Regions from separate parts of the Dendrosporobacter sp. 1207_IL3150 genome, predicted to be linked through region 2. Evidence: riboswitches for the same ligand, from Rfam matches in the RefSeq annotation. Region 2 holds a riboswitch; each other region holds the start of a gene.

What was found. A riboswitch is a leader RNA that binds a small molecule or an ion and turns the genes downstream of it on or off. The one in region 2 is predicted to bind cobalamin.
Region 1: another riboswitch for cobalamin. It lies ahead of V6C17_RS07215 (nicotinate-nucleotide--dimethylbenzimidazole phosphoribosyltransferase); the one in region 2 lies ahead of V6C17_RS06090 (sirohydrochlorin cobaltochelatase).
Region 3: another riboswitch for cobalamin. It lies ahead of cbiD (cobalt-precorrin-5B (C(1))-methyltransferase CbiD); the one in region 2 lies ahead of V6C17_RS06090 (sirohydrochlorin cobaltochelatase).
Region 4: another riboswitch for cobalamin. It lies ahead of cobT (nicotinate-nucleotide--dimethylbenzimidazole phosphoribosyltransferase); the one in region 2 lies ahead of V6C17_RS06090 (sirohydrochlorin cobaltochelatase).

Annotation. Positions count from the first base shown of each region.
Region 1 is NZ_JBAIYU010000010.1:777,073-784,609, reverse strand. It holds gene V6C17_RS07235 (bifunctional glycogen debranching protein GlgX/4-alpha-glucanotransferase) at 1-517, shown strand, start outside; gene V6C17_RS07230 (DUF134 domain-containing protein) at 683-1,174, shown strand; gene V6C17_RS07225 (hypothetical protein) at 1,421-1,810, shown strand; gene cobS (adenosylcobinamide-GDP ribazoletransferase) at 2,079-2,831, shown strand; cobalamin riboswitch at 2,957-3,152, shown strand; gene V6C17_RS07215 (nicotinate-nucleotide--dimethylbenzimidazole phosphoribosyltransferase) at 3,418-4,449, shown strand; gene V6C17_RS07210 (sensor histidine kinase) at 4,610-5,830, shown strand; gene V6C17_RS07205 (response regulator) at 5,857-7,479, shown strand.
Region 2 is NZ_JBAIYU010000010.1:551,399-558,935, reverse strand. It holds gene V6C17_RS06105 (ABC transporter ATP-binding protein) at 1-607, shown strand, start outside; gene V6C17_RS06100 (ABC transporter ATP-binding protein) at 620-1,246, shown strand; gene V6C17_RS06095 (DUF6262 family protein) at 1,236-1,604, shown strand; cobalamin riboswitch at 1,674-1,858, shown strand; gene V6C17_RS06090 (sirohydrochlorin cobaltochelatase) at 2,025-2,861, shown strand; cobalamin riboswitch at 2,878-3,059, shown strand; gene V6C17_RS06085 (TonB-dependent receptor plug domain-containing protein) at 3,261-5,156, shown strand; gene V6C17_RS06080 (TIM barrel protein) at 5,198-6,166, shown strand; gene V6C17_RS06075 (ABC transporter substrate-binding protein) at 6,168-7,112, shown strand; gene V6C17_RS06070 (FecCD family ABC transporter permease) at 7,170-7,537, shown strand, end outside.
Region 3 is NZ_JBAIYU010000011.1:52,328-59,864, reverse strand. It holds gene ldhH (L-lactate dehydrogenase (quinone) large subunit LdhH) at 1-1,364, opposite strand, end outside; gene V6C17_RS07935 (LutC/YkgG family protein) at 1,364-1,978, opposite strand; cobalamin riboswitch at 2,265-2,438, shown strand; gene cbiD (cobalt-precorrin-5B (C(1))-methyltransferase CbiD) at 2,556-3,656, shown strand; gene cbiE (precorrin-6y C5,15-methyltransferase (decarboxylating) subunit CbiE) at 3,641-4,267, shown strand; gene cbiT (precorrin-6Y C5,15-methyltransferase (decarboxylating) subunit CbiT) at 4,264-4,854, shown strand; gene cobI (precorrin-2 C(20)-methyltransferase) at 4,847-5,563, shown strand; gene cobM (precorrin-4 C(11)-methyltransferase) at 5,563-6,318, shown strand; gene V6C17_RS07905 (cobalt-precorrin 5A hydrolase) at 6,315-7,367, shown strand; gene cobJ (precorrin-3B C(17)-methyltransferase) at 7,403-7,537, shown strand, end outside.
Region 4 is NZ_JBAIYU010000026.1:31,093-38,629, forward strand. It holds gene V6C17_RS13045 (hypothetical protein) at 1-116, shown strand, start outside; gene eutJ (ethanolamine utilization protein EutJ) at 188-1,003, opposite strand; gene cobT (nicotinate-nucleotide--dimethylbenzimidazole phosphoribosyltransferase) at 1,478-2,569, opposite strand; gene cobT (nicotinate-nucleotide--dimethylbenzimidazole phosphoribosyltransferase) at 2,599-3,657, opposite strand; cobalamin riboswitch at 3,826-4,006, opposite strand; gene V6C17_RS13065 (hypothetical protein) at 4,682-5,233, shown strand; gene V6C17_RS13070 (hypothetical protein) at 5,803-6,156, shown strand; gene V6C17_RS13075 (YdcF family protein) at 6,545-7,321, opposite strand.

The DNA of each region.
Region 1 (7,537 bases), 230 kb from region 2:
TACACTGGAGCGATATCTTGGTAAACTGCCGATTATTGCTGAAGACTTAGGGGTAATAACCCCGGAGGTTGAAGACTTACGGGATGCTTTTTATTACCCGGGCATGAAAGTATTGCATTTTGTTTTGTCATGTGATGAGGAAGGTTGCTGCATTCCTTTTACATGTGATAAAAATAGTGTAGTTTATACAGGGACGCATGATAATAACACTACTCTTGGTTGGTATAAGCTAAATGTTGGCGAAGAAACTGAATATGCTGAGTGTATTAATAAAATGCTACAAATGGAAAACGCTGATCCGGAAGATGTTTGCTGGCGAATGATAGAATTTGCTTATAACACTAATGCAAATACTGTAATAATTCCAATGCAGGATGTTCTGTGCCTAGGCAGTGAGGCTAGAATGAATACACCGGGGACTGTCGGGGGGAATTGGCAATGGCGTTGCCGCAAGGAATGGCTTACGCCAGAACTTGCCGCTCATTTAGCATCGTTAGCAGGGCGCTACAAACGCTAGCATCTAAAAACAGGCAGCATTCTTCATACGGGCTGCCTGTTTTTGCGTTACATTATAAGTTGTAAAAAATCTACTTAAAAAGAGCTTAAATTTCATTGTATTTTTATCTAATTATAGGATATAATTTAATTGGGCATATGCCCAATTGATAAAGGAGAGTTTCGAATGCCCCGAAAACGTTGTTGTGGGATAGTTGAGGAAATTCCATATTGCCGCAGGTTTATTCCTGAAGGTGAAATGAATTCAGGGAGTATTGAGCTTTTTTTGGAAGAGCTTGAGTCGCTTCGCTTGAAGGATGTCGTCGAATTGGATCAAAGTGATTGTGCACTGAAGATGGGGCTTTCACGCAGTACTTTCCAAAGGGTATTAAACTCGGCTCGCAGGAAAGTGGCACTCGCTTTATTAGAAGGGCAGATAATAAATATTGAGGGAGGTAATTATATAATGACTAACAGAATTTTTGAATGCGTAGACTGTGCACATCAGTGGGAGGAGAAACCATGTACACTAGGTGGCAAACATGGTTATGAAATTGCTTGTCCGACTTGTGGCAGCATGAAGAAAGTTAAGTTAGAAAATGGGGTTAAGCATGCTTGCGGTGGGCACCAGCACGGTGATCATGAACATGGACATGGCTGCTGCAGTAACCACAAATAATAGTTAAAACTGTTTTAATTGGTATAGGAATCTTATGCAATTGCACGTCTGGTTTTTCGGCCGGATATGAAAGCAAGCTGTAATTATGAAGAAATATCGGTCTGACTTTCTTGAGATTTTGAAGGTTAGACCGATATTTTATTGTTGTACCTTTTTTTGATAATAGAAAATAATCTGATGTAACATTCTTAACAACCATTTTGGGTACTCTAAAAGATGACTTAATGTAATAAGGAGGCCTGGAAAATGACTGAAGTTGATGTATTGATAAAAGAAAAGTTTGTCTCTTTCCGCCGCAAGGTTTTAGAGCACTTAAAAGAAAAACATCCATATATTATCGGAATAGTTGAATCTGCAATGGCTGGTCGCAAAAATAAATTCGGTTTAAGAATTACTGAGAACGGAAAAACAGTAGGCGAATACACTCTCATTGCCAATGGAGTAAGCATTGAAAGTGTAGAGGTCGGTATATTAGACGCTGCAGTAAAGCATCCGATGTTAGGTGAATTTAAGCCATACGCTATAATTGAGCGGTCAGATATTGAGCAGGCAATTGAAAACGAAGAGTTTTTTACAGATACTTTTGCAGCAGCCAAAAAGTTTTTGCCTAATGCTACCATAAAATTTTTGGAATAGAAGATTAAAAACCTTTGCGGAAGAGATTTCGCAAGGGTTTTTAATCTTCTTAAGGAAGCTGAGAAGGGGAGACGGTACCTTATTAACGCTGCTGGCGCTGACTTGCGCTTATAATAAGGTGCACTTTATTCAAGAACACTTACGTCACATTCAATCTATGTACTTTCTTAGCTAATTGCAGGACTATATTGCCGATCGATTATTACGCTGAAGGATAGCTAATTAATTTAGTGAAAGTATAAGTAAAATGATCGAGGCGGTGTAATGGTTGGTTAAAAAGCTATGCGGCGATTTTATTACCGGCTTTCAGTTTTTGACGCGAATTTATGTTAGTAAACACGCCGATTGGTCGCCTGAGGCATTTGGACGAAGTGTTAAGTTCTTTCCTTTGGTAGGCGGCATAATAGGCATTCTTTTGGCTGGTTTGGCTTATGGAGTACAGCAATATAAGTTTGAAGTATTTCCAATGCACTTACTAGCGGCAAGTTTGATTATAATCGAAATTGTAATCACAGGCGGCCTGCATTGCGATGGCTTTATGGATACTATAGACGGGGTTTTTTCGGGTCGTTCGCGAGAACGAATGTTGGAGATAATGAAAGATAGCCGCATTGGAGCTTTTGGAGCGATTGGGTTTAGCCTGCTGATATTACTTAAGTATTCGCTTATTTTAGACATCCCAATAGGAAAGCTGCCTGCCGCCTTATTTGTAATGCCGGTTATAGGTCGGATGGCTAGTGTTGTGGCAATAACTAAATTCCCATATGCTCGGGCCAATGGTCTTGGGAAGACTTTTTTCCAATACTCAGATAAAACTACTATTTATATAGCTGGCATATTTACGTTAGCACTATTAATTCCGCTAGGCAATACTGCACTAATTGCTGGGATAGTAGCAATTAGCTGGGCTGCTTTAGTTGCCCGCTATATCTCCAATAAATTAGGCGGCATGACTGGAGATGTATATGGCGCCATTATAGAAGTTACCGAGGTTGCTGTGTTGATGGCCTTCGTATTTTAATTAAAAAGTTAGTATGTCGATCTAGAAATAGCATTTTTTTTACTTTACGCTTCAACATCTTGCTAACCCGCATTTACTGATAGGAAATCACATAATATGGTAGAAATAGAAAAATAAACAACTTAATATACTGCCACCAAACAGGTGCCTCTTTTAAACCAAGAGGAGAATAGGGAAGTACGGAAGGGCTATAGCCCTTAAACGACGCGGTCGCGCCACTGTAATCGGGGAAGTCTTCTGCATATGCCACCGGGCTGCCGGGAAGGCGCAGGAGACTCAAGATCCGTAAGCCAGGAGACCTGCCTGTTTTGGCTGACATTTTACCTCCGCGCAAGGGGTAATGCCAGAAGGATAGGGTTTTTAAATTTTAAATACCTAGCCTTTTTGGGCTAGGTATTTATTTTTGTGGGGATGATTTTTTGAACCGCAGAGTACGCGGAGTACGCAGAGGGTTATCGGAGGAATTGGTCGAGATATTATCGCGCATGAATTTTATAACCTACACTTGCGTCCACTCTGCGACCTCTGCGTACTCTGTGGTTAACACATAAGAATATTAAAAACTAAAATAGAGGGGGATATTTTTATGGATTACGAAGCAGCAGTGAACGACTTAATTGATGGTGCGGCTAAACCGCCGAACAGTCTTGGACTCTTAGAAAAGTATTTTCGGAAGATACTTTTGGCTTGGGAAACTAAGCATTCAGAAGTACGCCCGCATCACGTGATTTTTGCGGCTGATAATGGGGTTGTTGATGAGGGGGTAGTTGCTTACCCGCCGGTGATAACCTACTTGCAAGCACAGAATATGGTTGATGGGCGAGCGACGATAAGCTGCTTCTGTCGCAGTAATGGTATTCCATATACTGTTGTTGACGTTGGCATTAATAACAGCGTTGCTGTAGGTATCGATAAGAAAGTTGCTTTAGGAAGTAAGAACTTTATGAAGCAAGAAGCTATGAGTAACGAGGAATTTTACTTAGCGTGGAAGGCTGGGCAAGATATAGTAGAAGAATTGGTTAGCAAGCAGGGCTGCAATTTACTGTCGTTCGGTGAAATGGGAATCGGGAATACCACAACCTCGTCTGCGGTACTTCATGCTTTGACAGGGATGTTTCCAGAATTTTTAGTTGGTTATGGGGCTAGCCCGGCAAACAATGATTTGCTCAAGCGAAAACGTTTAGTTGTAAGTAAAGGTGTTGAACGTCACAAAGCTGCGATGCAAGGAGTCGAGGATATTTTAAGGTGTGTAGGCGGTTTTGACATTGTAGCGATTTGTGCAGGTATGCTTGAATGTGCGCAGCGTAAAACTCCGTTCGTCATCGACGGCTTTATAACTGCAGTGGCTTATGCTTGTGCTGCGAAGCTTAACAGTGATATTGAAAAGTACGCTATACCGTCGCATATGTCTAAAGAGCCTGGTATGGCGTATGCACTGCTGCTAGGAAATATCCTAGCCGATGATGTAATTATTCGCGGTAATATGGCGTTAGGCGAAGGTACAGGGGCTGTATTAATGGTATCTATTCTTAAAACCACTGCATATACGCTTCTTAACATGGCTAGGTTGTCAGATTTCGACCTGAATGTTGCAGGTGAGCCGCAGGTAGCCATATAGCTAGCATTGATGGTAGTGTTTCGAGAGTTTCGTAAAAGTTAATTGCTCTGAAATAACAATATCTTGTCATTTGCAGGAAAAATTTTATATTTAATCCAAATAATACCCTATGAGAAAATTCCTACAATTCGGTGAACTTTAATTCATAGGGGGAACCTTTGTGCAAGGTTATAATCGCTTTACTCTTGGTGAAATTGTAAATACTCAGGTATTGCAGGAGATACAAGATAAGTTCTCAGAAGCAACAGGGTTAGCTGCTGTTATAGTTGATGTTGAAGGGATGCCTGTTACTAAACCTAGTAATTTTACGGAATTTTGTCAATATATTAGGTCCGATTTTGAAGGTCTTGCTCGCTGTATGGCTTGTGATGACCGAGGGGGCAGAAAGGCTTTACAAAGCCGGCGGCCCTATGTATATCATTGCCATGCTGGTTTAACTGATTTAGCAGCACCAATTATTGTTCAGAATCAATATGTTGGGGCCTTATTAGCCGGTCAAGTTGTTTCACCTCAGGAAGACTATGATACCAAAGGTGAGATGTATAAGCTGACAGCTTCTCTTAAGCGGGATAATGATAAGCTTAGTGAACTATTTGATAAAGTCGATATAATCCAGGGGGCCAGGCTTAAAGCTGCTGCAGATTTAATTTATATAATGTCTAACTACATTGTCGAAATTGGGGTTGCTAACATTGTCCAGAAGCAGCTTATGGATGAAATTAGGGCTAAAGCCGAGTTAGAAAACCTGCTCAGGGCAACAGAATTAAAGGCTTTGCAGTCCCAGGTTAATCCGCACTTTCTCTTTAATACCTTAAATACAATTGCCAGACTTGCTTTATTGGAAGGTGCGAGCCGAACACAAGAGATCGTTTATGCGCTGTCCGATTTACTTCGTAATAATCTTCGTGATATTGAAGAGCTGCGAACCCTTGAGGAAGAAGTTAAATCGATAAGTGACTATCTGACAATCCAAAGGGCACGCTTTGGTGATAGAATAAATGCCAAAGTTAATGTAGACTCTCAAGTTTTGGATGTACACATACCGGCACTGACATTGCAGCCGATAGTTGAAAATGCAATAATCCATGGACTTGAGCCCAAAAAGGATGGGGGAGAAATCCACATAAGTGCAAGCAACGATGAAGGTTACTTAATGCTGGTTGTCAGCGATACTGGAATAGGGCTGTCACAAGAGCGAATAAATTCAATTTTCCGTTCGGAAAAAAGGAAACATACAAAGGGGCAGACAACAGGCCTAGGAATTATTAACGTACACAAGCGAATTCAGCATCATTTTGGCAGCGAATATGGTCTAAGGATGGAAAGTGAAATGGGTAAAGGAACCAGTATCTATATTAGGCTTCCGCTTTGCCAGTCTTAGTATAATGCCAAAGGAGAAGTTAATATATGATTACATTGTTAATAGCAGATGATGAACAACTCGAACGGCAAGCTTTGCGTTATATCATAACAAGGCATTGTCCCTGCATTGACATAATCGGTGAAGCTGGTGATGGAGCAACCGCCATTCGCGAAGCATCACAGCAAAAACCAGATATTGTGCTTTTAGATATAAGAATGCCGGAAATGAATGGTTTAGAGGCGGCAAAAGCTATTAGAGCAATTTTGCCGGATGCAAAAATCATAATGCTAACGGCTTTTGATGAGTTTGAATATGCTAAGCAGGCACTAAAGCTAGGTGCTGTTGAGTATCTTCTTAAACCGTTGCGTCCAGAAGATTTAATCAAAGCTCTTCAGGCTGTTGCTGAGGATGTAAAGCAAGCAAAAGAACGCATTAAAGAAGACAAGCAAATGCGCAAAAGTTTGCAGGAAGCAGCGCCGTATATAAAAATGTCTTTTATACAGGACCTGATATCAGGCGGTATAACCGAGCTGGAACACTTTTACGAGCGTGCTGCTTTCCTAGGGTTAGAAGTAAAATCGGGAATTGTTATGGTGCTGGATGTTGATAATTTTAAGCAGTTGACTCAAAGTGAACCAGAATTTAAAAAACAATTGGTAAAACAACAGCTTTATGAGATTGCTTCCGAGATAGCCGGTCCGAGTACTCTGGTGACTCCGTTTAGCAGTGATAATATAATAATAATAATCGGCAGTGATATAAAAGAGGCGAGCCTGGTTAAAACAGATGCGCTGAATATTGCAAACAGCATTCGGAAAACTGTTTCTAGTACGATGGGCATAAGCGTTACCATTGGCATAGGCCGATATTACAGCGATCCAAGAGATTTCCATAAATCATATTTAGAAGCATTAAGTGCACAGCGCCAACGCTTCTATTTAGGAGATAACCAGATTATTCATATCGAAGATATCCCTCATCTTAGTGGGCAGCCATTTCGCTATCCATTTCAGAATGAACGCACTGTGGTTGACCGAGTTCGCTGCGGTGATCGGAGGCAGGCGAAAGAATCGCTTGCTAAGCTCCTAGATGAGATATTCTCAAAATGCAGCAGTATAGATACAATAAAAGCTTCAGTGCTGGAGCTTCTTATAGTATTATCTAGATCTGCCATCGAGGGCGGCGCCAATTTAGAGCAGCTGACATTGCTTAATTTTGACCATATAAGTCGTTTAATCCAGTGCGGCACAAAAGACCAGGTTTATCGATGGATGTTTGACTCTTTGGATAGTTTTCTTGATAATATGCTAGAAAACCGTGGAGGCATGAATACAAGGGTAGTAAATAAGGCTAGCGAATATATAGTGAAAAATTGCCATAAAAACATATCTTTAGAAGAAGTAGCACAATCTGTGCATTTAAGCCCATTTTATTTCAGTCGGCTATTCAAACAGGAGAAAGGCTGCAATTTTGTTGAATTTCTAACTAAAGCCAGAGTGGATAAAGCAAAGTCAATGCTGCAATGCCATGAACATACAATTGTACGTGTTGCCGCCGAGTCGGGTTATCATGATGCAAGTTATTTCTGTCGTGTATTCCGGCAGGAGGTTGGCATGACTCCTAATCAGTATCGTAATGAACTGCGTAAAATTAGTCATAAAGAATAATAGTCCGCGACCTGGTGCGTACGCATAATATTAAAGGACTGTAATTATACAGTCTTTT
Region 2 (7,537 bases):
TTTAGAAAAGGTCGGCAAGCAAGTGCGAAGAGAACGTAGCGATGCAAGTGTTCGAATAAAACAAGAAGAACTTTTTGATTATTACAAACTACCACAAAATACTGCCGACCTTTATCCCTTTGAGCTATCTGGGGGAATGGCGCGCAGGGTTCTTCTTACCACCGCAATGATGGAGAGTCCGCGCTTAATTATTGCTGATGAACCTACGCCTGGGCTTCATTTAGATGCAGCTAAAAAGGCCATGCGTCATTTTCGTGAGTTTGCCGACCAAGGTAATGGTGTGCTACTCATCACGCATGATATTGAATTAGCACTAGAAGTAGCTGATCGTATTGCTGTTTTTTATGCGGGAACCACGGTAGAGGAAGCTCCAGTAGCAGACTTTCAATCAGTCAATACACTTAGGCATCCTTACACCAAAGCACTTTGGCGAGCTTTACCGCAAAATGGCTTTCATCCCTTCCCAGGCAATCAGACATACGTTAAAGATATGCCAAGTGGCTGTGCATTTGGGCCCCGTTGCCCCCAGCTAACGCCAGAATGTAAAGGGGATATCAAAGAGAAGACGATACGTTTTGGAACGGTTCGCTGTATTCATGCAGTGTGAGGAGCGATTGAAGTGATCTTAGAGGCAAAAGGAATTTCTTTTGGTTATAAAAAAGGTTTAAATATATTTGAAAACTTCGACATAAAAATGCACAGTCATGAACGAGTCGGTATTGCAGCACCCAGTGGCTTTGGCAAGACAACGCTGTGCCAAATTTTATCAGGTTATATAAAACCTGCAAGTGGGCAGGTATTGTTAGATGGAGAAGACATTTACAGTATAAAAGGATATTGCCCTGTTCAAATGATATATCAGCATCCAAAAAAATCGGTTAATCCAAGGCTGCGCATGCAAGATGTAATTGCCGAAGGTGATGGAATCGAAGACCGGATTATCGAGGGATTGGGTATAGAGCGTGATTGGTTTAATCGTTTTCCCAGTGAATTATCCGGTGGTGAGCTGCAACGTTTTTGTATTGCTAGAGCGCTAGGCAAGCGGACAAAGTTTCTTATTGCTGATGAAATAAGTACAATGCTCGATCTTATTACCCAAAGCCAAATATGGAATTTCTTGCTTCAAGAAGTAGCAGAAAGAAAAATCGGCCTGATTGTTATAACCCATAGTACTCCTTTGATGGAGCGACTGGCTACGCGGCAAGTTATATTAAACTCCCAGAGCGTTAAAGATAATGCTGAGTGATAGAACTGAAAAGCTGAAGCGTCTCCATCAAACTAGACGCGAGAGAACGTATCAACTTGTTAACGATGCAATCCAATATTTGATTTGCTCTGGCCAGCCAGTAAATTTTAACAGTGTAGCCTTGACTGCTTGTGTTGCCAAGAAGACACTTTATAATCATCCCGATTTACGTGCTAGAATTGAGGAATTGCGTGAACAGGAATTTTCGAAGCAATTTTGTATTGCTGAAGACTTAAATAACGAGAATAAAGACAAAATTATTAGTGTGCTAATTAAAAAGATTACAAAACTGGAAGCTGACAATAAGCATTTACGCGAACAGTTAAAGTTAACAGGTACAGCGTCTAGGAACATATGATTGAATTAAAATATCCCTTTTTTGATTGACAAACGGATAATCGCATGTAATACTACACATAAGTGAAAAATTTCATATATTTGTATAGGTGCCCTAAGGGGCTTAATAGGGAAGACCGGTGTAATACCGGCGCGGTCCCGCCACTGTAATGGGAGAGTAAAGCCAAGAATATGCCACTGAGATAAATAATCTTGGGAAGGTTTGGCCAAGCGATGATCCAGAGCCAGGAGAACTGCCTATATATAAGTCACCGTTTTACCCACGAGCGATGGGGAGGGGATTTGCGCAGCGTTTCTGCTATTGTGCTTATTTCGTCCCGGTGTATTTTTATACTCCGGGATTTTTATAAGGATATACTGCTATGCATGTCTCCCTTCTTAAGGTAGGGAGATTTCTTTGTTTAATAAAGGAGTTGGGAAAATGAAAAAGGCCATTTTAGTTGTTAGTTTTGGTACTACCTATACAGATGCATTGAAGCTAAATATTGAAAGTGTGGAAGATAAAATCAGGGAGGCCTTCCCAGAATATGAAGTGCGCAGAGCATTTACGTCCCGAATGGTTATCAGAAGATTGAGTGAGCGTGATGGTATTCAGATTGATACTGAACAACAAGCGTTGGCGAGGCTTCAATCTGAGGGTTATAAAGAGGTATTCATCCAGCCCCTTCACGTTGTCGCAGGGGAAGAATATGAGAAGATTAAAAGAATGGTTGTACAGTACGCTCATGTCAAGGACAAGCCATTTGACAGAATAGCTCTTGGACGTCCGTTGCTTTACTACATGGGGCAGGAAGATCACGCTGACGACTATTTAATTGCTATCAATGCCATTAAAAATCAGCTTCCGGCATTAAATGAGAAGGAAGCAGTTATCTTTATGGGGCATGGAGGAGTTCATCCGGCTAATGCGGCATATGCTGCTCTACAGATGAAATTCGCACAAGCCGGTCTGAATAATGTTTTTCTTTATACTGTTGAAGGGTTTCCGGAACTTGATACAGTCATTGAAAAACTCAAAAAGAACAAAGTACGAAAAGTAACGTTAATGCCCTTTATGCTGGTTGCAGGAGATCATGCATATAATGATATGGCTGGGGATGAGGACGATTCGGCAAAAGCCCAGTTGAATATGGCAGGCATCGAAGTAGATGTATATTTACATGGGTTAGGTGAAAATGCAGCTATTGGGGATATTTATGTACAGCATTTAAAGGAAGCCATGGAAAAACCGGCAGGACATTGCTGTCATAAGCACTAAGTAAGTTATTTACAATTAAATAAATGTTGGTATAGGTGCCCGCAAGGGCTTAATAGGGAAGTCCGGTGCAATGCCGGCGCGGTCCCGCCACTGTAATGGGAAGCGAACTCAAATGATGCCACTGAGACAAATGTCTTGGGAAGGCTTGAGCAAGCGATGATCCAGAGCCAGGAGAACTGCCTATATATCAATCACCGTTTGACCCGCGAGCGATGGGGAGGGGATTTGTACACTATTTGGTGTGCTTATTTCGTCCCGGCGTATTTATACGCCGGGATTTTTATAGGTAAACTTATTTGTATATCTCCCTCTCTATTGGAGGGAGATTTTTTGTTTGAGTACTGCTGCTGGGGTGAGGATGTTAATAATTATACAAATTTAAAATCAGGAGGAAGAAAAGTGACTATAAAGATAAGTTTGACTAAAAATATTATTTATACCTGTATTTTAGGCAGTACAATACTGTTGCAAAGCATGCCAACTACTTATGCTAACCAAGAGGGGGGAGAGCAGTTCTATCTGGATCAAGTGGTGGTAACAGCCAATCGGATATCAACAAAAGTTTCCGAGACAGCCGCCAACGTAGAAATTATCAGCCGTGAGCAGCTAGAAAAAGGAAACTATCGTAATCTAGGCGAGGTGCTGCAGCACTTACCAGGTATACATGTAAGAAGCTATGGAACACCTGGCAGCAATAGTGCCGCGTTTATCAATGGCAGTGAACAGATTATCGTGATGATTGATGGAAGGCGCATGAATTTACCTAATGGGATTGGCGGCTTTGGGATGTCAACCGCCAAATTATCCAGCTTTGTGGGAATAGAAAATATTGAGCGGATTGAAATAGTAAAAGGCGGTAAATCAGCTTTATACGGCGCCGATGCAGTTGGCGGTATAATTAACATCATTACCAAACAGGGAGAAAAGAATGAGACTACACTGAAAGTAGCAGGCGGCAATTGGGATAGCAGCAGTATCAGCTTGACTAATGAGGGGCGGCATGGTGATTCCGGCTGGTATTTTAGCACGGATATTAGAAACATCGGCAACTATAGTGATGGGAATAGTAAAACCGTAAACCATACAGGTTCTGATCAGGATGCCTATACCTTACGTTTAGATCAAAAAATAAATGATGGTGATTTGACTTTTTCGTATGAATACTTTAGGGATGAAAGCCAAGGCAATGCGATTGCCCAAAAATTTGATAAAACCCAGCAAAATAATTGGGATTTAGCATATAAAAATCGTAATGATGACGACAATGGCTATCAAGCTAGATATTATCAGAATACTAATAACCGTCGTTATGATGGTGCTGGCCATGATGTTACAGTGTCAGGTTTTAACTATCAGACAGATAATAAAGTTACTGATAAGCATTTGTTTACTGCCGGATTAGATTGGCGTCAAGATAAAATAAAAAGCACCGAGTATGGTAATAAGCAGACAGACTTGACAGGACTTTACGTTCAGGACAAATGGGACTTGAATAATAAAGTCGGGGTCGTTCTAGGCGTCCGTTATGACAACCATGACGTTTATGGTAATCAAACTACCCCTCAGGCTTCATTAAACTATAAGGTGAGCGATAAGACCTCCTATTATGTATCTTGGGGGGAGGTATTCAATGCCCCGCGTTTCGATGATTTATACTGGCCGCACTCAGTTGAAACCTGGGGTTCTACAACCTATACCTATGATGGAAATCCAAATCTTAAACCAGAAACAGGCTGGAGCAGTGATTTTGGGATTAAGCATAAGTTTGATAGCACTACTAGCGGCAAATTTACATACTTTTATCGTAAATTAGATGATGCTATTGCCTGGAAAGATATTAGTACAGTTCCCAATAATCAGCATTGGGTGCCATCCAACGTAGATAAGCGGAAAGCTGAAGGTATTGAACTGCAGCTAAGTAAAAACTTTAACCAGGCACTGCAAGGCTACGTCGGTTTCAGTTATCTAAATATCCAAAATAAGAGCGGGGACAGCGATTATAAAAAAGATGCAAAAGTACCGGATAAGACCTGGAATGTTGGCGTTCTATATTCACAGGATAAAATTAGTGCCGACATTAAGGGGACGGCGTTAATGAGGCGGGAAAATTACGATTATAACCAATTTATTGCGAAAAGTTATTGGCTGTGGGATTCAAACATCAATTATAAATTAGACAATAGTCGTACCGTATTTTTAACTGTCAATAATATCTTTGATGCTTACTATGACGGCGTTGCAGGATATCCTAACGGCGGGCGCAGCTTCCTGTTAGGCGTCAGGGCCGTGATATAGGTTCGGCCAGAGTTGATTAAATATATGAAAAGGAAATACACATGCTTCAACTTGTGAATTTATCCAATTATAGTTCCGATAGAGAACTTATAAGAGATAGTTCGCAGCTTTTACGGGCTTTTCTGAACTATCATCACCTAGACGGAGTCGAAATGATGATATGTGCGCCATGGGATGCACGAGTTCATAAAAAAGAATGGATACATGGCGTGCATCTTATGTTTTGGCCATGCTGGTTGGATTTTTGGCGGGGCGATAAGCAAGCACTGCTGCGCCAGTTTACCAATGAAGCTGACATAAAAGCTTATTATGGTACTCTAGACCCTTTGGAATGGCTGGAGACATTTCGCGAGAATATTCGCCGAGCTAAGGCGGCCGAAGCAAAATATATAGTTTTTCATGTTAGCCATGCCAAAACAGCTGAATTATTTAAATGGTCTTTTAGTGCAGATGACAATGAAGTTATCAACGCAGTTATAGAGGTTGTCAATGCTCTTGCGGAGGATATTCCACCAGGTATGGAATTGCTGTTTGAGAATTTATGGTGGCCGGGGCTTACATTGTTGGATAAGGCGGTGACAGCTAAACTGCTCGATAGTGTTAAGCATCGTAACGTTGGCATTATGCTGGACACTGGACATCTGATGAATACTAACCCTGCCCTTAAAACCGAAGCAGACGGTGTCGATTATATTATCAAGACGGTGGAAAACTTAGGAGTTTACTGTGAGTCTATAAAGGGAATACATCTGCATTGTTCGCTTTCCGGTGAATATTTAAAAAACAGTCAAGCACAGCAAGTGACTGGAGAAATTACAGTTGCTGATGTGATGGAGCACGTAATGAAAATTGATCAGCATTTACCTTTTAGAACAAGTGCTGTTAAGAGACTTGTAGACTATATAAAACCAAAGTATCTAGTACATGAGTTTATTAACGAAGATTTAACTGGCTGGTCGCAGAAAATTTTCACCCAACAGCAAGCGCTGGGATGTAACAAGGAGGGCTAAAGTGCGGCGGTTATTTTGGTTCTTAATAATTATGCTGCTGGTCATACTGCTAAGCGGCTGCAATAGAGGTCAATCAGGACTAACGCCAGGGCAGTGGGGTTATGAGTTTAAAGATTATCAAGGATATATAGTAAAGCTTCCCGGTCAGCCCCAGCGAATTGTTTCGCTGTCAATTGGTACTGATGAGATACTGGTTGATTTAGTACCAATAGAACGCATTGCCGCTTTGAGTGCTATCTCTGAAGATACGAACATATCCTGCATAACCGAGCAAGCCAAGCTTGTCGCTAATAAAGTCAGGGCCAATCCTGAGCAAATAATAGCACTGCAGCCTGATTTAGTCCTTATCCCAGATTGGCATTCCGGCGAACTTATCCAAATACTACGAGATGCTGGGGTTAATGTATATGTATATCATACTCCAACTAATATCGAGGAAGTTAAACAGTCAATTACCGAGTTAGCACGGGTGTTGGGCGCAGAGGCAAGGGGCACCACGGTTATTACTAAAATGGACAGAGAGCTAGCCGCTGTTACTGAAAGAGTTCATAGTATTCCTCATAACGAGCGCAAAACTGTAATTCGTTTTACCTTAATGGGCGGAACTGATGGCAAAGGCAGCTTGTTTGAGGATATGTGCAAACTAGCCGGGGTTAATAATGGTGCATCGCTGGCATGTTTAAATAGCCATGACATTCTATCTAAGGAACAAATTGTGCAGATTAATCCCGATGTATTTATTATGCCAACATGGGATTACAGCGGCAAAACAGATATGAAAAAATATTATGACGATATAAGAAATGATCCTGGTCTGCAGGCTGTAAAAGCTATACAAAATGACCGCTTAGTTGCGGCTGATGGCAAGTATCAGGACAGCTCATCCCAATATATCGTATACGGAATACGAGATATTGCCAATGCCGCATATCCGCAGGATAAATAGCATAAGAAAGGCTGGAGTATGAGAAAAATTCATGATAAAGGAGTATTCCTTATAACAATGAGTGTTCTACTGGGCATTGTAGCGCTTGTTTCTTTATCTATTGGACAGGTTACTGTGCCTTTTATAAAGATAGTAGGAACAATTGCTGCTAAACTCAATGCTCCCGGAGCTGCCGAGGTGTTTTTGACACCAGAGCAGCACTCAGTCTTTTGGTACATTCGCTTGCCGCGTGTACTAGTGGGAATTTTAGTGGGCGCGGCACTAGGTATCTCGGGGGCAGTAATGCAGGGAATATTCAGTAATCCTTTAGCTGATCCGGGAATTATCGGCGTATCTAGCGGGGCATCGCTGGGAGCTGTTATTGCCATAGCCCTCGGGCTTACTTCGCAGAGTTTTTTTTACATGCCGTTATTAGCACTAGCGGG
Region 3 (7,537 bases), on a different contig from region 2:
GGAAGACTGCGATCTTTTGCTAAGCCCGCGAGGAAGAGAGGTAAGTGGCGAATTACTTTGCCTGATTGGAACGGCTTTTGACCAATAGCTGCTAAACGAAGCAAAGTATGGAATACTTTACGATTTGCTAGAACGTTTTCAAAAACAGCCTTAACTCCAAACGGAAGACCATTGTCTTTAACTCTTTGTGATCTTAATTCTTCAATAAGACCAGGAATATTCATTTTTCCAGGGCAAATTTCTACGCACTTACGACAGCCGATACAAAGTTCATTAATTTGTTCGAAATCACCCATGCTGTGAAGGAAAGCAGTTAAAATTGCACCAATACCGCCCGCGTAGATATGTCCGTAAACGTGACCACCAACAATTGTATAAACAGGGCATACATTGAGACAAGACGCACAGCGAACACAGTTATATATTTCTTTGAACTTAGGATCTTTTGCAGCCTTAAGACGGCCGTTATCTAACAAAATAACATGAAGTTCTTTATCTTGCTCGATCCATTTACCATCTTGCTTAACAATGACCGGAGTTTGTCCAGTAGTCATTGTCATATAACTAGTCATACGCTGACCTGTTGCGTTACGAGGTAATGTCCGGAGAATAGGAGCAGCATCTTTAATTGTTGGAATAAGTTTCTCATAACCAATAATTACAACATGGACGCGAGGAAGGGTAGTAACTAAGCGTGCATTACCTTCATTTGTTACTAGACCGATAGCACCGTTTTCAGCAATGCCGAAGTTAGCGCCTGAGATACCCATGTCAGCAGTTAAGAACTCAGTACGGAGCGCTTTACGGGCAGCCTGTACCATGAAAGGAATATCTGTTGGAATTTCCTGCTGTAGTTCTTTTGAGAAATATTCAGCAATTTGTTCTTTATTTAAGTGAATCGCAGGCATAACCATATGAGATGGTTTGTGTCCGGCAAGGGAGATAATCCATTCGCCTAAATCTGTTTCTTTAACATGAAGTCCGGCTTCTTCTAAAGCATGATTTAGATGAATTTCTTCGGATGCCATAGACTTGGACTTTACGATGCGTTTTACATTAGCTTTTTTGCATAAATCAATTAAGTATTCTTTTAGAGCGTCTCCGTCTTTAGCACGGAAAACTTTACCGCCCCGTTTAATTACGGATGCTTCAAACTGATCTGCAACCGCATCAATATTATTAACAGTTTCGATTTTCATTTGTCTAAACTGTTCACGTAAAGCATCAACGTCTTCGACATTTTCATATGCTTTAGCACGTGCGATAGGATATGCTGTTGCAAATCGTCCTAAAGCTCCACGTAATACCTGGTCATTTAATTTTTCATTTATTTCTCTTTTTATATCACGATTAGTATTTTCCATTATTTCACACCTCCGTTGATATCTTCATCAACAGCAATTAAAATTAAACGGCTTGGTCCATGAACACCAATAGTTAAAACACGTTCGATATCGGCTGTACGGCTTGGGCCTGTAATAAAGCTTACATAGCCATCGTCATATACTTTAGAAATCACTTCAAAAGCTTCGGAAATTCCAGGTACGATGTTATTAGCGTTCATGAAAGCAATATGTATCGGCGGAAGCATAGTTACAACACGAGCTTCGTATGAAAACCCGTCCATACAAAGACTTCCGGACTCACCTATAGCAAATTCCACTGTTGAAATACCAATATCAGCACTTTCCGCATGCTCGGCTATATCAAACTTATCATTATATACTGCTATACCGAGTGCTTTTAGTTCTTCATTAATATTTGCAGCTTCTTGCATTGCACTATTAACCGCAACAACTTTTTTAGCATTAGTGAATTTCGCTAGGTTAGTAACGATTTCTTTTGCTTCTGCAGCTGTTTTTACTTTAAAAATCTCGGTACTAGCATTCTTAGCATTTTCTTCAAATGCAGCCCAAAATTGCGGACCAACTTTTCCGGCAGGAAATGCTGATTGCCAGTTATCACTTACTTTTTTCATATTTCCACTCCCTTGTTCACATATTGGTCATATATTAGACCAATCAATACTAAATAACTATTCTGAATAAGTTGGAAAAATCCTTTCTTTTTTTTATAAAAAATCCTACATATTTTACGGGAAAATCCTACATGATGTCGACTGCATTAAAAATAAGTCGCTTCGAGTGTTGAAATCGGTAAGCGATAATGAAAAATTTTACTGATTTTTGTTGTTTTAGCAGGAACTTAATGCAATTTATGGAATATACTATAGTTATTATTTATTTGACTTATAAATGTTAAATGAAATAGAAGAGGAAACAGGTGCAACTGCTTAAAAGGGAAGTCCGGTGTGATACCGGCGCGGTCCCGCCACTGTATTTGTTGAGTATGTCAGCTTTATGCCACTGGGGTAACCTGGGAAGGTGCAGACATGCGATGATTCAAGCCAGGAGACCTGCCTGTTTTAACACACACCGTCATAACTCCGAATAGGAGTGAAACGACCTACGGATGATAGGCAGGTGGGTAATATTCTAAGCAGTGCTTATGTATTGTTTATTTTAATACCCCCTGACTATAGGGGGTTTTTTAGTTTGTCAAAAAAATTACGCTCAGGCTTTACTACTGGTAGTTGTGCTGCCGCCGCCGCTAAAGCTGCAGTGTTAGCACATTATGGGCAGTTTCCAAACATAGTCGAAGTGCTTTCTCCTCAAGGCAAATTAATATGTGTACCAATTGCTAGCAGCTTTAAAAAAGATACCGGTGGTTTTGCCAGAGTTATTAAAGATTCAGGCGATGATCCCGATATTACTAACGGAACAGCTGTTGAAGCTGATGTTAGAATAACTTCGACACAAGAAATTACAATTAAAGCCGGCAAAGGTGTTGGTGTTGTTACCAAGCCTGGATTAGCTGTCGCTGTTGGCCAACCTGCAATTAATCCAGGACCGCATTTTATGATTACCAATGCTTTACGAGAAGTGCTGCCCATAGATTGCGGGGCAGAAGCTGTTATATCCATCCCCGCCGGCGAGACACTTGCTAAGCGAACTTTAAATTCAACACTTGGCATAATTGGCGGTCTTTCTATTATCGGAACTACAGGTATAGTTGAGCCAATGTCTGAAGAGGCCTTCAAAAATTCATTAACTCCGCAAATTAGTGTGGCTAAAGCCCAAGGATATGACACATTAGTTCTAGTCCCCGGTAAGATTGGTCAAGATATAGCAATTAACAAGTTCTCTCTGCCTGCCGAGGCAGTCATACAAACAAGTAATTTCATTGGACATATGTTAGAAAACTGTGTCAACCAAAAAATTAAGAATGTTTTACTGTTTGGTCATCTAGGTAAACTTGTTAAAGTTGCAGCTGGTATCTTCCATACACATAATCGCATGGCTGACGCCAGGCTGGAAACACTAGCTGCGTACATGGGGGCAGCAGGTGCACCGCAGTCAGCGCTGCAGGAAATTCTAGCTTGTACTACTACTGAAGCAGCCTTACCGATAATCGAGCACTATAAGATGGTGTCGGTTTATGATACCTTGGCAAAGCGCGCAAGTGAGCGTGCGATGCGTTACGTATTTGGAGATTTAACAGTTGGAACAGCTATTGTAACATTAAAAGGTGATATTTTGGGTTATGACAGCTCTGCAATTGAAATAGGAGGAACTCTGGGATGGAATATAAAATAGTAGTCGTCGGTATCGGACCTGGGTCTCCCGACTATTTGCTTCCTATTGCGAAACGTACTATTGATTCTGCCAAAGTTATCGTTGGCAGTAAACGTGCTCTTGACACATTAGCTACTCATGATTGTGTAAAAAAAGCAATCCAAAGTGATATAGCAGATGTACTAGATTTCATTGAAATGAAATCTAGTACATCTGATGTTGTTGTCCTTGTCTCGGGTGATCCAGGATATTACAGCTTGCTGAGTGCACTAAGGGGAAGGTTTTCACAAAACCAATTAACAGTAATACCAGGCATCAGCTCGTTTCAGCTTGCATTTGCCAAGCTTGCGCTGCCTTGGCAAGATGCTGCTTTAGTAAGTATGCACGGTCGTGAACCGGATGCCGAAAAGCTAGAGTACAAGCCAGGGAGAAAACTCGGAATTTTAACTGATAGTATAAACAATCCAAAAACTATTGCGACACGCCTTATGAATATTGGCTGGCCGCCAGAGAGTCTGGTGTGGATTTGTGCAAACCTATCTTATGAAAGCGAAGAGATCATCAGTGCAAATCTCACCAATGCTAGTCTTATTGAGGGATTTTCGCATTGCGTAATGGTGGTGAAAGCATGACACATTTTATTGGCATAGATGATGAAAAATTTATACGCGGTAATATTCCCATGACAAAGTGCGAGGTGCGGATATTAGCGCTGGCAAAAGCAAAAATCAAGTCAACCGACGTAGTTTTAGATATTGGGGCTGGCACAGGCTCTTTGTCAGTTGAAGCAGCCCTGCTTGCTCCTGAGGGTAAAGTATTTGCAGTTGAAAGAGAAGCTGAAGGAGTAAGCCTAATTAGAGCTAACTGCGATAAGTTCGGCGTTTCTAATATTGCTGTCATTGAGGGGAATGCTCCTGATGTCTTAGTTAATATTCCTCTTTGTGATGTTGTTTTCGTTGGAGGAAGCGGCGGCAAGCTAGAAGAGATAATAGAGGCGGCCAACAATTTACTAAAAATCGGTGGACGAATGATAATTACAGCTGTAACGGTTGAGACTTTATATAAAGCACTGCAAACTGTTCAGGCAAAAGATAACTTTACAGTAGAAGCTTTTGGGGTACAGGTTTCAAGAATCCGAAAAGTTGCTTCATATAACATGCTTCAAGCAATAAATCCGATTAATATAATTTCGTGTCTAAAAGGAGGCCAACATGGCTAATATAGGTAGGTTTTTTGGAGTCGGAGTTGGCCCTGGATCACCCGATCTGCTTACCTTAAGGGCAGCAGAAATTCTTCAAACAGCAGATATAATATGTATACCTCGTTCAAGTGATAAAAATGATAGTGTAGCACTCAAGGTTGCAAAACCTCATATTTCTAGTACAGCTGAGATAGTTGAAATTTCCACGCCAATGGTTCGAGATAAAGAAATTTTAAACGCTGAATGGCAAAGTGGAGCTCAAAAAATCGCGAAATATCTTAAAGACGGTAAAAACGTTGCCTTCATAACAATTGGAGATGCAATGCTGTTCAGCACATACACCTACCTGCTCAATAAAGTACAGCAAATTATCCCTGATGTTTCAGTTGAAAGCATACCAGGTGTAACCTCTTTTTCAGCAACAGCCGCGCTGCTCAATCGGGCCTTAGCTGAAGGTAATGAAAAACTTGCAATTGTTCCCGCAATTGATGATCCAAGTGAACTTAAACCTATTTTAGCAACTTTTCCTAATGTAGTTTTAATGAAAGTAGCCAATAAATATGAACAAATCTTAGATATTCTCGAAGAACTTGGACTTCAAGATAAAGCTGTTTTTATGAGTAAACTAGGTTATCCCGATCAATTTTATACTCGTGATTTAAATTCTTTAAGGGGTGTAAAACGGGAGTATTTATCATTGATTTTAGTTAAGCAGGAGGGTTTTTAATGAATGTATATTTTATAGGGGCCGGCCCTGGAGATCCGGAACTGATTACAGTAAAAGGACAAAGACTACTTCGTGAAGCTGATGTAGTAATTTATGCTGGATCGCTTGTTAATCCGGCTTTATTAGCATTTGCTAAGCAGGGAGCTGCTATATATAACAGTGCCTCAATGACACTTGACGAAGTAATCGAGGTAATGGAAAAGGCAGCTAAGAGCAATCAGACAGTTGCTCGTGTCCATACTGGCGACCCTAGCATATATGGTGCTATTAAAGAACAAATGGATAAGCTTGATAAGCTTAATATTACATATGAAGTAATTCCTGGTGTAAGCTCATTCTTGGCTACCGCGGCTGCACTTAAGCTGGAATATACTTTGCCTGAAGTATCTCAAACTGTAATTATAACAAGGCTCGAAGGCAGAACACCTGTGCCGGAAAAGGAAAAACTGGCATCTCTCGCAAGCCACAATGCAAGCATGTGCATCTTTCTAAGTGTACATATGTTGGACAATGTTACAAATGAGCTAATCAACGGCGGTTATCCTGCGGATACCCCGATTGCCGTAGTCCAAAAAGCGTCTTGGCCTGAACAAAAAATTATAAGAGGCACACTTAGCGATATAGCTGCTAAAACAAAAGAGCAAAGTATTGACCGTACTGCTATGATCGTGGTAAGCAGATGTCTCGATAGCGACTATGCATTATCACGCTTATATGCGCCCGAATTTGGTCACATGTATCGGGACGCGAAATGAAAATTGCAATAATATCTGTCACGAATAACGGTGCTTATTTATCGGAGAAAATTGCTCAAAATTTCAACAATGTTGATATTTTTGTAAAAAAGGGACGCAATCCTTTAAAATATGGACAAGAGTATGAGTCGCTGCAGCATCTTGTTGCAAAGATATTTCAAAGTTATGATGGTCTTATTTTTGTTATGGCTGCAGGAATTGTTGTCCGGGTTATTGCTCCGCATATCTTAGATAAACGAACTGATCCAGCCGTTATTGTTGCAGATGAAGCCGGCATTAATGTTATTAGTTTGCTGGCAGGCCATATAGGCGGTGCCAATGATTTGACGAGATTGATAGCCAGTAATATATCAGCCTCGCCTGTGATTACTACCGCAACTGATGTTGCCGGCAAACCGGCGGCTGATATATTAGCTGTAAAGCTAGGCTTAGCTTTTGATCCTTTTGATAATTTAAAAAAAGCAAATGCTGCATTAGCTAACAATGAGCATGTTGATTTTTTTCTTGATTATACGCTCTCTAAAAGTGCATGGTACTCAGAACAAGCAGCCATATTAGGCGTTAAAATATGTGATTTGGCCACACTGCATGAAAGTGATCATGCTTTCTCGGTTATAATTACCGACCGCGCAATTAAAGTAAAAAGTCAGCACTTGTTTCTGCGGCCGCCGACACTCGCAATTGGTATAGGCTGCCGACGCGGCACATCGAAACAAGAAATAAGCGATGCTATAGATACTGCCTGCCAAATAGCAGGCAAAAGCAAAAAAAGTATTTGTATAATTGGTAGCACTACTTTAAAAAGCGACGAGCAAGGTCTATTAGATACATCTGAAGAGCTGAATGTACCGATAAAATTTTATACAAATGATGAAATTAAAAGTACGATTGAAAAACATAATCTAGATATATCAAGTTTTGTGAATGATAAGATTGGAGTTGGAAATGTATGCGAAGCAACAGCAATATTGGCGAGCCAGAACAGCAAAATACTACTTCCCAAGTCGAAATTCGGGAGGGTAACAGTGGCTATTGTGCAGGCGAAATAGTCGTAATAGGTATCGGACCAGGTAGTTTAGAAGATATGACACCCCGGGCTCGTGAAGCAATCGAAACAGCAGATATCGTAGTTGGCTACACTACTTACATAAATTTAATTACCGAATTGATTGATCATAAAAAGATTATTGGAACAGCAATGATGCAAGAAGTTGAACGC
Region 4 (7,537 bases), on a different contig from region 2:
TATACATATTTATCGGCAAGCTTCCTAAAAGCCTATTTTATTTATTCATAACGATTAGTGCTGTAATCATGACTCTATGCACTGCGCTTTTTTTTAATTGGTTTTGGGTTGGATAGACGACGATATATAGCTAACCTAAAAACACTGCAGCTAATTTTAGCTGCAGTGTTTTTAGGTTCAAAATTCATCAGCCATACATTGCAATTCCTAGAGGTGTAACTAACAGCGGATGGGGTGGAACATTAACTTCCCTGCCAAATGCCTTGCCGAACTCGTCGCCAAAACCAGTTAAATATGCAGTCCCTCCTACAACATAAACTGGATATTCATCATATTCATCATGACCAGCTAACATATTCTTTACAATAGTAGCCATCTTCTCTATTACTGGTATGATAACCGGCATAATCCTTCTATGGTTTGCAGGTTCTTTTTTTAATTCTTCAGCTTGCTCAAATGTTATTTTGTAAGCTCCGGCAATAACAAGTGATACATGCGTACCACCTGTAGGTTCATCTGCAGTAAGTACCAATTCACCATTTTTAAGCACTGCAATCCCAGTAGTGCCACCGCCTATATCTACAACAATTCCATGCGATATATTCAAAGCTTTGGCAGCTGCCACCGGCTCGTCTATTTGACATACAGGTTCAAGACCCGCCCCCGCAATTACATGTCCACAGGCAAGAGCATTACGTCCTACAGTACCTGGCGGAATAGCAGTGGCACCCTTATCCAATTCAATACCCAATACCAGTTCAACTTCCTTTTTTAACTCTTCTACAATTGTCGTAGCACCGCTAAAATCTACGACTAGACCATCTTTGACAACTGAGGCCCATCTCATGCTTCCGGCTACCGGATTGCCATCAGCATCTGTCACAACTAATACAACATCAGCCGTTCCAAGGTCAACCCCAACCCTGTAGGGACCAGGCAATTTTTCTGCCACATTATTTTGAATTAGGTAATATAAGCGATTGATCTTTTCATATGCTTCCATTTTAATCCCCCCAGATACGATTCCGGCAAAAATTTTGAGTTTAAATAAATCTTCCCCTAACAAACTATATAATCCTGTTGTTCTAATCCTAATATAATAGCATCTTATTTTAAAATATTGCTCAAATAGGCTGTACCTATATTTATAAGAAATCATAATCCAGATAGACAAATTAAAAAGCTGCTCCCCCAAGGGCAGCAGCCTTCTCATAAGTAATAACAGAGCACTAACAGGTTATTGAACAATCATCTTCACAGAAGAAGCATAATAGGATGATAATTATAATAATTATCCAAACGCAATTATTATTTCGTCCACCAAAGCCGCCAAAGCCCATAATATCTTCCTCCTTAGTAAGTACTTTTCGGTAGGCTACTCTATACTATGCACTGCTAATTCATATTGACACTTGCAAATAAAAAACGACCAGCCGTATCTTTTCGATGCGGAGGTCGTATCATTCTTTAATATAAACTAATCTTTGACATCTTTACTTTGCCTAAGCGCTCCCGGGCCATCCTGAGCTACAGCTACTTCAGCTTCACCAAAAGTTTTCATGTCGTTTATCACGTGTAATGAGGCATTAATAAGAGACATTCCAAGAACAGCTCCAGTGCCTTCGCCTAGTCGCATATCCAATTTTAGATATGCAGGTACACCAATAACTTCTAAAACTTCGGCATGAGCAGGTTCTACTGAAAAATGCGAACCAACTAGGTAATCTTTTACTTGCGGCGCAATTTTAACCGCTATTAATGCTGCTGCGCTTGTTATTAAACCATCTAAAACAACTGCCGCACCGCTGGATGCCGCACCTAATATTACTCCAACCAAGCCAGCAATTTCAAATCCTCCAACTTTAGACAATACATCGATAGGATCATTCTTATCTGGTGAATTAACCTCAATTGCTCTTTTTAATACACTTACTTTTCTATCTAGTATTTCATCACTAATGCCGGTACCACGTCCAGTTAATTCTTCTAATGTCTTTTTACTATAACAAGCAACAATCGCCGTACTAGGGGTTGTATTAGCTATACCCATTTCACCTAGACCGATTACACGAGAGCCTTTAAAAGCCTCACCCTGGGCTATTTTTATACCTGTTTCAATTGCTTGCTGAGTCTGCTCGCGAGTCATCGCCGGCTCTTTTGCAATGTTCTTTGTGCCACAAGCTATTTTTTCTTGATGTATATTTGTAAGCTGTGATAAATCTGCCGCTACACCAATATCCACAAGAACAAGACGAGCACCAATATGTTCGGCGAAAACATTAATAGCAGCTCCGCCTTGGCAAAAATTCTGAACCATCTGGGCTGTTACTTCCTTAGGATAGGCACTAACTCCTTCATCGGCCACACCATGATCGCCGGCCATTAAAATTACGCTTTTTTCAAGCTTTTTTGGCCTTGGATTACCAGTAATGCCAGCCATTTGTCGAGCTATATGTTCAAACGAATGTAAACTTCCGAGCGGCTTAGTTAAATTATCAAGTCTTAATTGACACCTATCCATAGCAGCATTGTCTAATGGTTTAATTAAAGAAATTATATCTTCAAACATGCTCATGTCCCCCTCGTTTTGGCAGTGTACTATACCTGCTTCGAAACCCCTGCATTTTCAAAAGTTGCCATATTGTTTAGCATCTTAATTGAAACACTTAGCATGTCAACTACCATCGAAGCACCAATGGCTTCTCCTAAGCGAACTCCCATGTCTAAACATGCCTTCAAATTGAGTTTGTCCAATGCAATAACATGCGCTGGCTCACCCGAAAGATGTGAAGCAAATATGTAGTTTTTACTTAATGGGTGAATAGCATTAGCGATTAATGCGGCGGCAGTAGTATTTAGGCCATCTATAACTACAGCACATCTATTTGCCGCACAACCAAGAACTACCCCTGCCAATGCACCAATCTCAAAACCGCCGACCTTTGCTAACACGTCAATTCCGTCTGCTCTATCAGGCTCGTTCACTCTTAAGGCTTCACGGACAATATCGATCTTAATTTTCATCCTGCTGTCAGATATACCAGTTCCCCTGCCAGTAACTATTTCGGGAGCAAGTCCAGTAAACGCTGCAACAATAGCAGCACTTGATGTTGTGTTTCCTATTCCCATTTCGCCAAGACTGAAACATGTATATCCTTTCTGAACTCGGTCATTAACAATTTCGATGCCAGTTTCTATTGCCTGTATAGCCTGTTCACGTGTCATTGCTGGTCCTTGCGTAAAATCTTGGGTGCCATACGCAATCTTTCTGTGCCATAATTCTGGTACATGAGATAAATCTCCAGCAACCCCCATATCAACTACAACCATATCAGCACCACAGAAGTTAGCAAAAGCATTAGCACTTGCCCCCTTAGAAACAAGATAGTTGGCAGTCATGTGAATTGTTGTTTCTACTGGATAAGCACTAATACCATGCCTTGCTACGCCATGGTCCGCCGAAGTCACTACCATACAGCAGCGTGGAACTTGTGGCACGATCTCTCCCGACACCCCAGCATACTGCCTTACCATTTGTTCAAGTCTCCCTAAACTACCGATAGGTTTTGTAAGATTATCCAATCGATTTTGCACTTCTCTCATAACATCAGTATTTAACGGAGAAATTCTGGCTAATGTTTCTTTCAATAAACTCATAGTATCCCCCATTTTAGACTTATATCATTTAAAAATAAAGACGGCTTACTCAGTCTCAAAGGACGGCGCAAGCCAGTGTAAAAAATAAAACGACGACCTTTTTGAAAATAATACCAAAAAAGCCGACGAAAATACTCTTTGTGTATTACACCAACCTTTCCTCGAAGGTTTGTAATAACGGTGAAGGCAGGTCTCCTGGCTCCCAGTTCATCGACTATTACGCCTTCCTCTAATGAGTGGCATTGTAATGTCTTCCTGGTACAGTGGCGGGACCGCGCTATCAGCAAATTGCTTAGACTTCCCTATTATCCTCCAGCTGACTGGAGGCACCTTGACCGTATATTTTTTATTAAATTGTTGTCATTATAACAAATTTTTACCACTATCGTCAATTATAGACTTATCAATTATATATAAACTCATCTCTATCGAATCTATTAAAATTTAACAGTTATTAATTTATATGAGTACGGAGAAAATAATTATTGCGGAGAAGAGATGAAAAGGCTTGATTTATACGCAAAGCGCCAATAAGGGAATACGAAGCTATTAATATGCTCGGACTCCATTCGGATGCACTTGCGTATAGCTAAAGGCCAGTCATACTCTTAATCCTTTCAATACGACGGTCCTAGGGCCGTCGTTATTTTTTCATAAAATCATTATCATCAGTTTACCATCTAAGGATAAAAACTCAGTTCTGGAAAAAGTGCGGCAAATGATGTCTCATATACTAATTCAGGAAAAAAAACAAATTGAACTCGAGAATTGTGTCTATAAAGATGACTTGACTTACATACATACTTAAACCGACACCAATCGCAACGATTCTGTTTATAGTAAAGCTTGCCCCTCATACAAAAACCTCCCGTTAGTTTTACTATAAAGTATGCATTAACATAATAGGTTGTTCCTTTGTACTCGGTAAACTTATCAGGTATTAACTAATTATTTCTAGGTATTTTACTGCTGTAAAAAAAATAGTTATAGGAGTGATTAGTAAAAAACCTTGGAGGCGATGCCAATGATTATTTTTAGGAAAAAACATTTACTATTAATAGCACTCTTAGCTTTAGCTATCCCAATAGTTTTGATATCGGGTCGTGTTACAAATAAGATAATGATAAATAAAATAAATGTTTTACCGGCTCCTAAACTAGAATCACATGATTTAAAGAATGAAGATTTAAAGACATATACTAAAAGATTAATGTCATTAGAACGCGATATTGAACGACTTTATACTGAAGTAAGAATAGAAAAGCAATCTACAGAAGAGGTATATGATAAGTATCAGCAAATCAGAGTAAAATTACGGAAATTGCATGTGCATAATAGTGATACAGATAAATTTAGACTATGGCAAGAGCTTGCATATGCTAACTCAAACATCATAATGCTTGTTCAATCCTTAGACGCAACTAACCCAAACTCTAAAGAAAGTGAACAACTTGAAAAAAGAATATCATTTACACTAGAAGCATTTAAGTCCTCGGCTGACGATATTATTAACGATAGAATTGAAAAACAGCAGCTAAATACAGATATTCAGGCTATTTTCGAAATTGAAGATTAAGTTTTATTACCTCGATTTTAAAAACAGTACTTATTTATTTTATACATCTAAATAAAATACCACTGCAAGACTTTATCTTGCAGTGGTATTTTAAATTCAGTCGATAAGTAGATTAGCAATCTGTGACGTCGTCTCCGCAACAGAAGAAAAATAACAGGATAATAATGATTACGATAACGATACCACTATTACCGCGTCCTCCACATCCACCAAAACCGCCGAATCCCATTATAACTCCTCCTTGTAATTTGATTTTCTTGGGTGCACGGTATCCTATGATCAATGTAATAAATTTGCTACATACCAATACAAAAAAATTAATTTATATCGCTTTTTATCCATAATTTTAACATTACGTATTAGGCATAATGAGCTAGTTACGGCTAAAAAATACTACAACCAATGAATTATTATCGGATAAGTAAGCCTGAATTCCTTAACTACTGCATTATAGCTTTCGTAACTCCAGTATTACTGTCGCATTATACTCATAAACTGCTGATATGTTGGCTCGGAATGATAAACTTTCCGCATTGTCACAAAAATAATGTAGGATCGAAGGAGTTGCTATGTCTGCTTTTTTAATTAAATATATCATCGCCGTATTTACTCTTTGGGTAATATCATCCAACCATGATGAGCTCTACTATCCAAAAATATACCATTTTTTTATTACAAGCTTAATTATCGCCGTGACTGGAATATTAATGTCACGAATCCCGTTAGTTACACAAACGATTTGGATGAATACTACTTATTATGTGTTTGTAGCTGCACTTGCTATTTTTTTAATCTCATTCTTTTTGCCAAACAGCTACGTTACCTTGCATGGTGCCTTTTTCACCGCATCAATAGTTGGACTCCTAGAGTTAATCATTTATTTAGTAGTACGCCGTCATAGAAAACTAACAAACGGAGAATAGCGAAAAGAAAAAAACTCATAGACATAATAGAGTTGAGTTGCATATACTTTCCTTACTTGTTTTATCACCGTCAAATAGATCAATCTGAAAATTGCCATTTGCGGTAACTAATCCAGCTCCTCTAACACCTAAACTGCGGATTGGCTTATCCCATTTATAGCTAGCATTGAATAAGGCAGTTCCTATGAGTAAAGAGGAAATAACTGCCGCTTGATTTGGGTTATAATTCTATATCACAGTTGTGTTGCCGTTAAAAAAATATAAGAAATTAGGCATGTTAGAATCCCTTTAAAGATTCTAGCATGCCTTTTTTATGTCTTATATTCCCTATTAGCTGACTTTATGTTAAAGTTCGCAGTAAATTCATAAGAGAATTTGCTTATTTTATTTATGTTGTTTTAAAAAAAGTAGTACCACTTAAAGCTTTAATAATCGCAAAATATTCACGAATCGAATAATTCAGCCTAACTAATATAGGGCTAATACTAGATTTACCATCATAATCTAACTTTAAATGTTGAGCTAATAATTTTGCCCTTAACATATGATAGTCACTAGTGATAATTAAGAATCTTGGTTTTTTATCGGAAAGTGACAAGGCTATATTATTACTAAATTTGAGATTTTGCATAGTTGTCGTAGATTTATCTTCATAGATTATTCTTTCAGCATCAATACCTTTATATATAAGGTATTGGCCCATAGCTTCTGCTTCTGATATGGTTTCACCTTGCCCACGCCCTCCTGAGACTATTACCTTAGATGTTTTGATTTTTACAAGATAATCGTATCCCGCATCTAGTCGACTTATTACAGTATTTGAAACTTTATCGCCATCTAGTCCTGCCCCTAGAATTACTGCATAATCAACATTACCATCAGTATCTGAGTTCCATTCACTTATAATTAATGCTTCAATACAAATAAAGGAACTATAGAATAAAACTATCCCTACTAATGCCAATTTACGCAAATTTTTAACCCTTTTACCTGAAGTGTAATTTAACACATAATGGTTTAAGGAATATATCATAACTAGAGATATCCATGTACCTAAAATAAATAAAGTTCCATATGTAAATCCTAAGAATAACATAAGCACTATGACAATTGCTAAATAGATTAAAATAGAAACTAACATAGTTTTATTAATTGTTGCTTTCATATTCGCATAACACTCCAAATTTATCTTGTGAAACCTTAATATAAGATTATAGGATAATGCTCGAAACCCTTTATTTTATTAAACATCCTCCATATGAGGGTTGCGCCGACTATAAAAAACCATTATTACTGCTTATCACTATTTTACTGGGTAAACTTTATTATCAGATTTACACACAGAGCATATTCGAAAGCTAGTTAACGCTGGACTTGTATT